3 regions of the Solibacillus sp. FSL W7-1324 genome follow, and region 1 is predicted to be linked to each of the others. Evidence: predicted binding sites of a transcription regulator. Region 1 holds the regulator's gene; each other region holds the start of a gene.
The links. Region 1 encodes LexA, which represses DNA repair genes until DNA is damaged. Its sites were predicted from a motif close to CGAACATATGTTCG; they were not measured.

Region 1 (4,293 bases):
TCATTATGTGACATCCTTTCCTCGTACGATATTTATACATTTTATAGTGTAGACAAATTTTCACAAGAAAACAATAAATTCTAAAAACGTCCCGAAAAATATGACATACTTTATATTAAATGTGACATATTAATGAAAAGTTATTAGTTTAAGAATTTTTTCTGTGATTTAATTTGTTTTAATTTTTCAGGTGTCACATCATTGCCTTCTTCATCAATTACTTTCACATGTTCGATTGTATCGCGCATTGTTGTACGGAAAGTATCTAAATATTCTTTGCGCAGCGCTGTACGTTCCTTTGCCTGCTCTTCCGTCAATTTACCTTCTCTCGCTAATTTAGAAAGCTCATTAATGCGAGCTAATTTTTCTTTTGATAACATTTGAATCTCACCTTTCTTCCTACCTATTACAAAGGTATAAAAAAAACGACTTGAAAACAAGTGTTTACTCTTCAAGTCGCTCCATATATTCAATATATCTTCTATGTACGGTCGCTTTACTGATAGAAATGCCCAAGCCCGACAAAGTTGTCGCAATTTCCGCAAATGTTAAGCCTTTCTGGCGCAGCTGAACAATTTCTTCGACTGGCACTTCTTTTCGTTCGCGCCCTTCAATATTGCCGCGATTTTTTAGATTATTTTGCGGCTGGTAGCCATTTTCTACAGCGCGGCGCATTCCCCGGCGGATTTTCGCGTTATGCATACGACGCTGATACTCTTCGACAATCGCTAAGATTTCGAGCAGCATTGTATCCATTTCGTTTAATACAACTGGACCTGCATCATTCAATGTATATACCGTCGCTTCATATTTTTGCAGCAGGTGGAGCACTGCCATCCGGGCATTCCCACGCCCTAAACGGGTCTCATCCTGTACAAATAGTGCTTTAATGCCGTACTCTTTCATATAGTCAAGCATGTCGAGCAATCCGTCCCGGTCGACATCATATCCGCTATGCTGATCCATGAAAATCTCTACTTCTTTATAGCCGAATGATTTTGCATATTTCGTCAGCTCCTCCTGCTGACGCACCAGTGATGTTTCTTGTGTATTTTTATCCGTACTGACACGGCAATAAATAACTGCTTTAGTTTTTATCATTGTTCCCTCTCGCTACTTTAATCGATTGCATATCGGAGGATTCATTCAGCTGGGCAATGTATTGTGAATCTTTTTCTACAGGTACAACCAATACTTGTCCTAAAGCAACTTTTTCATCCAGCATTCCGTTTTCTTTTTTTACTTCATTGATCCAATCATGCTTAGCCATTTTACCACGATATTGTTCTGCCAACGACCATAAAGTATCGCCATGCTCTATGCTTACGTGTTCGTATAATTCAATTTTATCGTCCTGCATCATAAATAAAGCCATCATAAGTACAGAGAATAGTAGAAACATTGATGTGAAGCCGTTTAATTTGAATTTTTTCATTAGAAAAACCCTCTTTCGAATATATGTTCGGAATATTTGTTCTCATAATAATACGAACATATGTTTTTGTCAACCGTTTTTTCGAACTTATGTTTGCATTCATGTTCGCATACTGCTATACTTACCTTTAAGAAAAATAGCATGATAAAGAGGTGAGTTAGTTGACACAAAAAATTTCAAAACGGCAGCAAGCTATTCTAACTTTTATAAAAGAGGAAGTTCGTGCTAAAGGCTATCCGCCATCAGTTCGCGAAATTGGAGAAGCAGTAGGTTTAGCTTCCAGTTCAACTGTCCACGGGCATTTAGCTCGTTTAGAAAGTAAAGGGCTTATCCGCCGTGATCCTACAAAGCCGCGTGCCATTGAAATATTGGACCAGGAAGAACTGAACATCGCGAAACAAGGTGTCATTCATGTACCGTTGATCGGTAAAGTTACAGCTGGTCTGCCTATTTCCGCAATTGAGGATATTCAGGAATATTTTCCGTTGCCCGATACATACGGCTCACCGGAAGAGGAATTGTTTATGCTTGAAATTATGGGCGAATCCATGATTGAAGCCGGGATATTAAATGGGGATTATGTGATCGTCAAAAAGACGTCCACTGCGAACAATGGAGAGATTGTTGTAGCCATGACTGAAGACGATGAAGCGACTGTCAAGCGCTTTTATAAAGAAAAAACTCATTTCCGCCTGCAGCCTGAGAACAGTTCGATGGAGCCGATCATTGTCAACCAGGTTTCTATTTTAGGTAAAGTAGTCGGCCTCTATCGAAATATCCATTAATCATAAACTTGCCATTCTCATAGAATCGGCAAGTTTTTTATTTTCAGAATAAAAAGCCCAGCCGCGAACGACTGAGATTTTCATTATTTATTGCATGCTTCTACAAAGCTATTAAACAAGCGCTGTGCATATACATCCCCGTTCGGTGCCAATTCTTCCGGATGCCATTGTACCGCAACACAATACGGATGTGATTCATGTTCAATCCCTTCAATGATACCATCTTTAGCGGCTGCCGAAACGACGAGCCCTTCCCCGAGCTTTCCGACCGATTGGTGGTGAAATGTATTAACACGGAATAAGTCCTCTTTAAAAATTTCTTGAAACTTTGGTGTCTTTACTTCAACAGTATGTGCCAATTCCCCGCGCTTTGAAGGTTGTTTATGTAAAATGGTATTTTCTACTTGTGATGGTATATCCTGAATGATCGTCCCTCCAAATGCAACATTCATAATCTGTTGTCCGCGGCAAATACCGAGAACAGGCATTTGTCTTTTATAAGCTTCTTTCATTAATAAAAGATCGCTGTCATCACGTTTTCTTACAACACTTCCAATATGTCGGTGCGGTTCTTCATCAAACAGCAACGGATCTATATCGGCTCCCCCAATTAATACGAGACCATCAATGAGGTTTAATAACGCCTCTATGTTTTCTTCTGTAGCATTCGGTATACAAATTGGAATGCCTCCCGCTTGTTCGATTGAAGTTAAATATCCGTTGTTAATATCCAATTTCTTGTCAAAATCATACATTGTTAATCCAATAATCGGTTTCATTCTTGTTATCCCCTTATAATTTATAGATAATTCCAACAATTTAAATTATACTATTTCGTTACACTAAATGACTACAAAAATAAAAAAGGATTGCCCAATCGCAACCCTTTAACCTTTATACAATTTCCATTTGTTTTATAAAATACTGTTTTATTTCTTTCCAGTTATGAACACGCATGAAACCTTCTTCAGATCGATTGTAAGGCATGGAATATAATATACCTGTACCTTTGAATGCTGCGAGTTGACGCGGGCTGTCATCAATTAAATAATCGGTATGTATCACCGCTTTATTTCCGCAAAACACAATGTTCTGTGTTTTAATAAATGGTAAATGCTCCATTAGCCAATCGTATTTCGCTGTAAATGAACCCGGTACATCCATTGCAGCAGTCGCAATATAAATTTCATAATGCTCCTGCAGATCTTGAATAACTTCAATTGCATCGTTATCCAGTACTTTTAAATCTCTGAAATAGTCAGGCTCATTTAATAATGCAAATAATTTTTTCGCATCTTCTCGAGGCAAATCACGCTGTGTCGTCAGAAGAAATTCTTCGTCTGTAAATTTTGTTCCAAAATTATCGTTATAAGTAACACGTAATTTCGAATAAAAGTCAGCTAGCACCTGGTCCATATCGATAGCAATACTTTTTTTCATGTAATAAGCCTCCTTGAAATTTCCTGATTTTAGTTTATACAATTTCATTGTGAAAAAACAAGGTTTAACTCTTTACAATCAGCAACGTACATATTTACGTTTAAAACCGATTCGCCCTTTTTCCACCTGTTTTTCAATTTCCGCATATGCATGGAGCTCACCCGGTTTTTTCCCTTCACGTTTTGTTTTAATCGGTCCGATTTCATTAGCAATCTGCATGGCCTTCTCATGTAAAGGTTTAAATGAAACACCGACTGTCATGACAAAATTGTTCATTGCTACTTGAGTACGCTGCGGTGCCTGATGGATATTTTGTTTTACATACTCAAGCATATCCACTAACTTTTCCTTTGAGAATTCCTCGTCTTTACGATTTCCGAGCAGCCAGCAGTAACAATGCCACCCTGCCGACATTTTCAGGTCCTCACTACTATTGATCCATTTATCGCTCACTTCTTGCGCAATATCGGATTCCGCCAATGTTACGGCAACCACATAATCGGAAATCATATAGAAATAGGCCTGTTCCATCCAGCGGTCATAATCTTCTTCAGTCATAGCTTTCGGATCCGCAATAATTCCTGCAAAATACATGGCATCATAGTTGCCTGTAGCATAGAGCTGTTCAGCCAG
Region 2 (4,293 bases), 1.8 Mb from region 1:
AACAGACCAAGTTTCGCAACACGGTGTATTGCTTCGCGCAAGCGTTCTTCATCGACGAGCAGCCCGACACGAATATAGCCTTCGCCGTATTCACCAAACCCATTGCCGGCTGCAACGGCAATATCCGCTCTTTCCAGTAAAAAGTCCGCGAACAGTTCACTCGTATATGGTGCAGGTACAGGAAGCCATGCAAAGAATGAACCTTTTGGGGCGGTCACTTCCCAGCCGATTTTATGAGCTTCTTCAACGAGCACATTGCGGCGGCGCTCATATAATGCACGCAATTCCTCAACACAAGATTGTTCTTCATTCAGTGCTACTGCTGCAGCATGCTGAATCGCCGGGAACTGGCTGCAAAACAGATGGTCCTGAATAATATTGATCGCTTCAATCATTTTTGCGTTACCGACAGCAAAGCCGATGCGCCAGCCTGCCATATTGTAAGATTTGGACAATGTATAAAGCTCAATACCGACTTCTTTTGCACCGGGTGCCTGCAGGAAGCTTGGCGGGCGTTCTCCATCAAAGCCGAGTGCCCCGTAAGCGAAGTCATGGGCAACCGCAATGTTATTTTCTTTAGCGAACTGTACGGTCTGTTCAAAAAATTCGGGCGTTGCGACACCGCCAGTCGGGTTGTTCGGATAGTTTAAATACATCATTTTTGCCCGGTTTTTAATTTCTGCGGACAATGCCTCATAATCCGGCAAAAAGTAATTTTCCTCTTGAAGCGGCATCTTATCAAACTTCACATCTGCAAGTGCGACACCGGATAAGTAATCCGGATAACCAGGATCTGGGAGGAGCATATAATCACCCGGATTCAGGAGACCAAGCGGAAGTTCGACTAAACCGATTTTCGTTCCGCCAAGGATGGCCACTTCTGTAGCGGGATCAATGTCAACATCATATTCACGTTTATAAAAGTCTGCAGCTGCCTGCTTGAGTTCTGCAATACCACGGAATGGAGAATATTTGTGCGTTTGCGGATTGTTTGCCGCATTTTGCAGTGCTTCCACAATATGTGCCGGTGTTGGCTGATCGGGATTCCCTTGACCTAAATTAATCACATCGCGCCCTTGGGCTAGCGCTTCATTTACTTTGTTTACAAGTGCTGCGAAAAACTGTTGCGGTAACTGCTGCAGCTTTTTCGAGAATTCAATCATTCTTTATCACCTCTGAAAAATAGTAAGGTTAATGTTAGTCTAAAACTTCACTTAAGTAAAGTGAAGATTTTGACAACTTATAATGAGATGTTACAATGAGTACGAATATGCGAAAATAGATTCGCACGGAATATTTAAGGCGGTGGCAGTTATGAAAATTGGTTGTATTCAATTGAATGTTGGTTTTGGCAAGGTTGATGAAAACTATGAAAGCGCGGAGAAGTTTATTCGCGAAGCAGTAGCAGGCGGCGCGGAAATCGTTGTATTACCGGAAATGTGGAATACAGGCTATGCGCTTGAAAAACTGGAAGAGCTGGCGGACGAAAATGGGGAACGTACGAAAGCATTTTTAAGCAGTCTTTCAAAAGAATTGGCGGTACATATTGTAGGTGGATCGGTATCGGTGAAGCGTGATGATAAGTTTTACAATACGATGTACACGTACAGTCGTGACGGGGAGTTAGTTGGCGAGTACAGTAAAGTGCATTTATTCCGCTTAATGAATGAGCATTTGTATTTGGAATCCGGCAGTGACATGAACCGTTTCGCATTAGGCGAACTTGAAGCAGGCGGAGCGATTTGCTATGATATTCGCTTCCCGGAATGGCTGCGTTCCCATGCGTTGGATGGCGCTAAGGTACTGTTCGTACCTGCACAATGGCCAACACCACGTATTGACCACTGGAAAATATTACTGCAGGCGCGAGCAATTGAAAACCAGTGCTTCGTCGTTGCGGTAAATCGTATTGCCCGTAAAGTGGAAAATTTCAATGGTCAGTCAATGATTATCGGGCCATGGGGTGAAGTGCTTTGGACAGGCGCAGAAGATGAGGAGCTGGCGATTATTGACGTTGATTTTTCAACAGTTGATGAAGTGCGCGGCCGCATCCCTGTATATGAAGATCGCCGTCCGGGTCTCTATGAAAAAGTAATAAAAGAATAAATTTTAAAGCGTACTGGATGAATGCCGGTGCGCTTTTTTTGCATTTAGCAGCAAATTAACTCACTGATACATAAAAAAATCTCTCCAGAACCAAAACAACCACTACTTTCCACTTGCCATCTCACACGTCTCATTTTAATATAAGAACAAATGTTCGATATAAGGAGATGAGCTTTATGTATGAAAATGCGCCGGAACGTTCGATTATTTGTATTGATATGCGCAGTTTTTATGCAAGCTGTATTGCGTCGGTTGAAAATTTAAATGTAATGGAAGTCCCGATTGCGATTGTCGGAAATTTTCAGCAAAAGGGAAGTGTTGTACTTGCAGCATCCCCTCCGATGAAAAAGCGCTTTAATATTCGCACAGGTTCGCGATTGCACGAAATCCCGCCACATCCGGATATTCGTCTTTTTGAGCCGCGGATGTCATTATTTATACGCATATCAATGGAAATTACACGTCTGTTCAACGAATTCGTTCCAAAAGAGGCCATTCATGTATATAGCGTCGACGAAAGTTTTATCGATTTAACCGGAACCGAAAAATTATGGGGACCGCCTGAAGAAACGGCAAAATACATTCAGCAGCTCGTTTACAACCAATTTGAGATTCCATGTGCAGTCGGTTTCGGCCCAAATATGCTGATGGCAAAATTGGCGCTCGACATCGAAGCAAAAAAGACGGGATTTGCAAAATGGACATATAATGATGTACCGGAAAAACTGTGGCCGATTATGCCGCTATCCACGATGTGGGGAATCGGCAGCCGTACGGAAAGAACGCTGAACCATATGGGCATTTACTCGGTCTACGATTTGGCGCATGCCGATTTAGCGTTACTGGAAAAGCGCTTCGGCGTTCTCGGCAATCAGCTGTATTACCATGCGTGGGGAATTGATCACTCAACAGTCGGTGCACCGATTATGCAAGGACAAATCAGTTTCGGTAAGGGGCAAATGCTGATGCGCGATTATCGCAGTCGAAAGGAAATTTTAGTCGTATTGCTGGAAATGTGCGAAGACGTGGCAAGGCGGGCGCGGGAAGCAAAAAAAATCGGCCGGACGATTTCATTAGGGCTTAGCTACAGTAAAGATGCTTTCGGGGGCGGTTTTCATCGTTCACGCACAATCGATGAGCCGACAAACGATACATTGAAAATTTTCGAAGTGTGCAAGCAGCTGCTTGACGAATTTTATGCAGAGCGACCGGCACGCAAAATTACGATTACATTAAGCAATATTGAAAGCGAATATTCGATGCAGCTCAGCCTGTTCGATGAAATGCGTTGGCGCAACCGCAAGCTCGGAGAAACGATGGACCGTTTACGTACAAAATACGGCACAACAGCGATATTGCGTGCGGTTTCCTATACGGAAGCAGGTACTGCACTGACACGGGCAAAATTAGTAGGCGGGCATAAACAATAAGGAGTGAAGGCGATGAACAGAGATAGAGGAACCATTAAATGGAGCGCAATGATGCTGCCGGAGCATGTAAAATTATTGCGTGAATGGCAAGAAGAGGACAAAATTATTACCCAACCCCAACTTGACGAAGCCCAGTTAGAACAAATTAACATCAATCTACAGCGAGCCTACACAGAACATTGCGCGATCCAACTAAAAGTATGGGAGCAAACAGGCCTCTATACAGTTTCCGGGGCCATCCAAAAAATCAGCATCCACGAACAATACGTCAAACTGACAAACAGCGAAAAAATTCATTTCCACCATATTTATGAAGCACTCTTAGATGAGTAGATTTTCCAATTGACCAATAAAAAGTAGACGATAAATGGGGGAGGCAACTTCAGCGGAATGGTCCGACCTGGAATGAAAAGCAACCCCATGTTAGAAAAAGAAATTAAATTTCTCTCAATCTTATAACGAGAAACACCCGTATAGAAGCAATTTCACTATTCGAATATTTCACACGTACAAATGTATTGCTCAAAAAGAATATTTTTAACATATTGTTTTTTACAAAAGAACATCCTATAATGAATTTCATGAAAATGTTTGAGCATCAAGTGTTATGGATGGTTCTATGTATTTTCCACAAGGACATTTGTTTTAATAGATGAGAAATAATGGACGGTATATTCAGCGGTAACAGGCAGAATATATGTCTTTTAAAGGATAGGGAGGCTTCAGATTGAAGAAAATTATGGTGACCGGTGCTTTA
Region 3 (4,293 bases), 1.5 Mb from region 1:
TTGTACCTCATTCGTGGAAAAGACATTCAGCAAGTAGACGATGTTTATAAACGTGTCATAAAAATTGCGGAAGGTGCGGCTTTAATGACAGAGACTAAACTAACAGTGAAGTTTGATAAAGCTTGCTCTAACTATATTCCGAATGATCCATTGAACCGTTTACTATATAAAAATTTACAACAAATAGGTTTGCCGGAATATAGTAACGATGAATGGAACTACGCTAAACAAATGGTCAATACGCTACAGCCAAATGAAATATCGGCAGCAAAAACTGAAGTCACTACATTAGCTGGATCTCAATCGATGGATTTTGATAAAGCCTATTCAGATGGTGTATTTTTAAATGAAATTGTTCCATATGAAGTATCTAACTATACAATGGCCGGTTCTACTGATGTTGCAGATGTGAGCTGGGTCGTTCCAACTGGACAATTCTTTGCACCGTGCTTTGTATTTGGTACGCCATTACATACATGGCAGCTTGTATCGCAGGGCAAAACGTCAATTGCGCATAAAGGACTTTTATATGCAGCGAAAGTGCTCGCTTCAACAGCTGTTGATTTACTGTCCAATCCGGAACTGATTGAAGAGGCGAAACGCGAGTTTTTAGCTGAAACAAAAGGTTCGTATGTTAATCCGATTCCGGCATCGATTCTTCCAAACGCACATAATAAATAAGGTTTGTTGTAAGTTTATAACAACTCTCTAAAACACAGACTTGCTATTAGAAAATTAAAAGCCGTGCCTTAGTAAATGCTAAGGCACGGTTTTTTAGTGAAATTTAAGCTGAGTAACAATTTTCCTCTTGTCAGATTTCATGAAATATGTGAAAATACATATACGAACAAACGTTCTTATTAATTGGAGGTATTCGTATGCTGCAAATTCCTTCTAAAACGATTCCGTATTATGAGGCTGGGATTTATTTGCCGTTGCTGTTAATTATTCTTGGGAAAGATTACACAATAGTGGAGCAAAGTCCGTTCAAATTTAAAAATCCCTATTTGCAATTAATCGATGCTGTACGTATCAAAATAGAGCATGACTTAAAAGAAACGAAGGACTATTTTAAACTTCATCAGATGCGCTTAGTGAGAGGCAAAACGGATGATTTGTTTACCGAGTATCATTTTTACTTTGGGGGGATCATGGAGTGTAGGAGATATTCGAATATTCGCCTTCGTAATCAAAGTGAGTTACTTCTTGCTGAATATTTTAAAAAAAGCTGATGCTCTTATAAGATGGCATTGCGCTGTAATAGCAGATATTTATAGTACATCGCAGCACGTACATATTGCTGATTGAATGATTTCATATTGATATCCAGACTAACCTCCGTATTATCAACAAATGTAACGAGCGTTTTATCACCGTCTTCACTAATATTAATAATAGGGTTCAAGGATAACCAAACATTTTGAGGTGAAAACGGCGAAAACAGCGGGAATAAAATGCAAGGATCCCCGAAATCATAGGCCACCATTATCGGCAGTTTATGCTTATTCTCTCCGAAAAACCGTCTCGCCTGATATTTGCTGGCGTCATAGGAACTTCCGTGCAGACGACACGTATCCCGAATGATTTTTAAAGGTTTATACGGAGATGTAGATTGACCGTACTTGTCCAAAATGGCAGTGTGAATTTTATCTCGTTGCTGATAGGACTTTAAACAGAAGGTAGAGTTAGAAATAATGTAATTGGTTTTTTGTGTTAAATTACTAATCATTTTGTATCCCCTATCTTTCCTACTTTTTTAATCGCTTAAATTTTCACTATACATCTAAACTACTGCATAATTTGCTAAAAATCAACATTATATTTAGAAAATTCTGTCATATGATAATTTTTCAGAATATATTGCAAATTAAATGACTTTTAATTTATAATGGTTAAAAGAGGTCGAGGTGATATCGATGGATAAATATTATTCGTATACAGACTTTTTAAAAGCGGTTAGTCAGCAGTCCACTGAACATCATGCAGAGAAGCTATTGAATGAAATTTATTTAGATTTATTTATTAGTCGGTTGCAGCGGATGCAACGTATTGAACAATTAAAGTTACTTATCGATACATCGTTAGATCAAAAGAACGAACAAGCATTTCACAGCTATACTACAGAATTAAAAGAGTTACTCGAAACTGTTTCTTAAGAGCCGCCCTCTTCAGGTGGCTTTTTTTTTATGGGCAAGCAGCGGGTTCCGGCTGTTTTCTAATAAGTGATTGAAAGTTTCTAATAAAACTAAAATAGTTCTAATAAATAGGTTATTTTCTAATAAAAAGGATAATTCTTCTAATAAGTGCGCGGGATTTTCAAATAACCGGCAACAATCCTCAAATAAGTCACCGTAGTTTTCTAATATTTGTTACCAAAGTTCTAATAAATTCAAAACGCCCTCACAATACAAAATTCGAATGTACGTTCGCAATTTTATCGTAAATTAAAAACGGGTATGTTAAAATAGAACATAACATAACATAAGCGACAGAAAGGACAATCTGAATATGACAGAAACTTTTACAATAAAGTCCGCCTATCAGCCTGCCGGGGACCAGCCGGAAGCGATTAAACAGCTCGTACAAGGGGTTAAAGAAGGCAAGCGTCACCAGACATTGCTTGGTGCGACAGGGACAGGTAAAACATTTACGATTTCCAATGTAATAAAAGAAGTGAATAAGCCGACGCTCGTGATGGCACACAATAAAACACTGGCCGGCCAATTATATAGTGAGTTCAAAGAATTCTTCCCGGACAATGCGGTTGAGTATTTTGTCAGCTATTATGACTACTTCCAGCCGGAAGCGTATGTGCCGCAAACCGATACGTACATTGAAAAGGATTCAAGTATTAATGAAGAAATCGATAAATTGCGCCACTCGGCAACGACTGCTCTATTTGAACGGAAAGACGTTATTATTATCGCGTCCGTTTCGTGTATTTACGGTCTCGGTAATCCGGAAGAATATCGTGAAATGGTCGTTTCCATTCGTACAGGGATGGAAATCGAGCGCAACCAGTTATTAAGAAAACTGGTCGACATTCAATATGAAAGAAATGATATTAACTTTACACGTGGTACGTTCCGAGTACGTGGGGATGTTGTCGAGATTTTCCCGGCATCACGCGATGAACACTGTATCCGGATCGAGTTTTTCGGAGATGAAGTAGACCGGATCCGTGAAGTGGATGCATTGACGGGCGAAATTTTAGGGGACCGTCAGCACGTAGCGATTTTCCCAGCATCCCACTTCGTTACCCGTGAAGAGAAGATGAAAGTGGCCATTGAAAATATTGAAAAAGAGCTGGAAGAGCGTCTGGCAGTATTGCGTTCGGAAGACCGATTACTGGAAGCACAGCGTTTGGAACAACGGACAAACTATGATCTGGAAATGATGAAAGAGATGGGCTTTTGTTCAGGTATCGAAAACTATTCGCGCCATTTAACATTGCGTGAAGCAGGGGCGACACCGTATACATTACTCGATTACTTCCCGGAAGACTTTTTGCTAGTCGTTGATGAAAGCCATGTTACATTACCGCAAGTACGTGGTATGTATAATGGAGACCAGGCTCGTAAAGGGGTACTGGTTGAACATGGTTTCCGTCTGCCGTCCGCACTCGATAACCGCCCGCTAATGTTTGATGAGTTCCAGTCAAAGGTAAGCCAGGCGATCTATGTGTCAGCAACACCGGGTCCATACGAATTGGAGCATACACCGGAAATGGTGGAGCAGATTATTCGTCCGACAGGGCTGCTTGATCCGACAATTGATATCCGTCCGATTGAAGGGCAGATTGATGATCTGATCGATGAAATCCATGAGCGTATCCGCCGTAATGAACGGACACTCGTTACGACATTGACGAAGAAGATGTCTGAAGATTTATCAAGCTATTTAAAGGAAATGGGTCTGAAAGTAGAATACCTGCATTCCGAAATCAAAACATTGGAGCGGATCGAAATTATCCGTGAGCTTCGTAAAGGAACTTATGATGTGCTGATCGGCATTAACTTATTAAGGGAAGGTCTCGATATTCCCGAAGTCTCCCTTGTCGCGATTTTGGATGCGGACAAGGAAGGGTTCCTGCGTTCGGAACGTTCACTCATTCAAACGATTGGACGGGCTGCACGTAACTCGAACGGTCATGTCATCATGTATGCCAACAATATGACGGATTCAATGACAAAAGCGATCGGTGAAACGAAACGCCGTCGTGAAACTCAAATGGCCTACAATGAAAAACATGGGATTACACCGAAAACTATTATTAAAAAGATTCCTGAGATT

Region 2: a site for LexA is predicted at 2,250-2,263, ahead of MKY71_RS02500 (Y-family DNA polymerase). Genes of this name have one in related genera too.
Region 3: a site for LexA is predicted at 2,416-2,429, ahead of uvrB (excinuclease ABC subunit UvrB). Genes of this name have one in related genera too.

What each region holds. Positions count from the first base shown of each region.
Region 1 is NZ_JBBOYH010000001.1:2,301,151-2,305,443, forward strand. Features, by position in the region: gene tkt (transketolase) at 1-4, opposite strand, end outside; gene MKY71_RS11405 (DUF896 domain-containing protein) at 144-380, opposite strand; gene MKY71_RS11410 (YneB family resolvase-like protein) at 445-1,101, opposite strand; gene yneA (cell division suppressor protein YneA) at 1,088-1,435, opposite strand; gene lexA (transcriptional repressor LexA) at 1,597-2,220, shown strand; gene MKY71_RS11425 (gamma-glutamyl-gamma-aminobutyrate hydrolase family protein) at 2,304-2,999, opposite strand; gene MKY71_RS11430 (5' nucleotidase, NT5C type) at 3,115-3,660, opposite strand; gene MKY71_RS11435 (DNA alkylation repair protein) at 3,739-4,293, opposite strand, start outside.
Region 2 is NZ_JBBOYH010000001.1:504,193-508,485, forward strand. Features, by position in the region: gene MKY71_RS02490 (pyridoxal phosphate-dependent aminotransferase) at 1-1,163, opposite strand, end outside; gene MKY71_RS02495 (carbon-nitrogen family hydrolase) at 1,315-2,106, shown strand; gene MKY71_RS02500 (Y-family DNA polymerase) at 2,283-3,536, shown strand; gene MKY71_RS02505 (YolD-like family protein) at 3,549-3,869, shown strand; gene MKY71_RS02510 (L-threonine 3-dehydrogenase) at 4,264-4,293, shown strand, end outside.
Region 3 is NZ_JBBOYH010000001.1:773,660-777,952, forward strand. Features, by position in the region: gene MKY71_RS03630 (M20 family metallopeptidase) at 1-681, shown strand, start outside; gene MKY71_RS03635 (hypothetical protein) at 879-1,232, shown strand; gene MKY71_RS03640 (competence protein ComK) at 1,238-1,729, opposite strand; gene MKY71_RS03645 (IDEAL domain-containing protein) at 1,917-2,156, shown strand; gene uvrB (excinuclease ABC subunit UvrB) at 2,509-4,293, shown strand, end outside.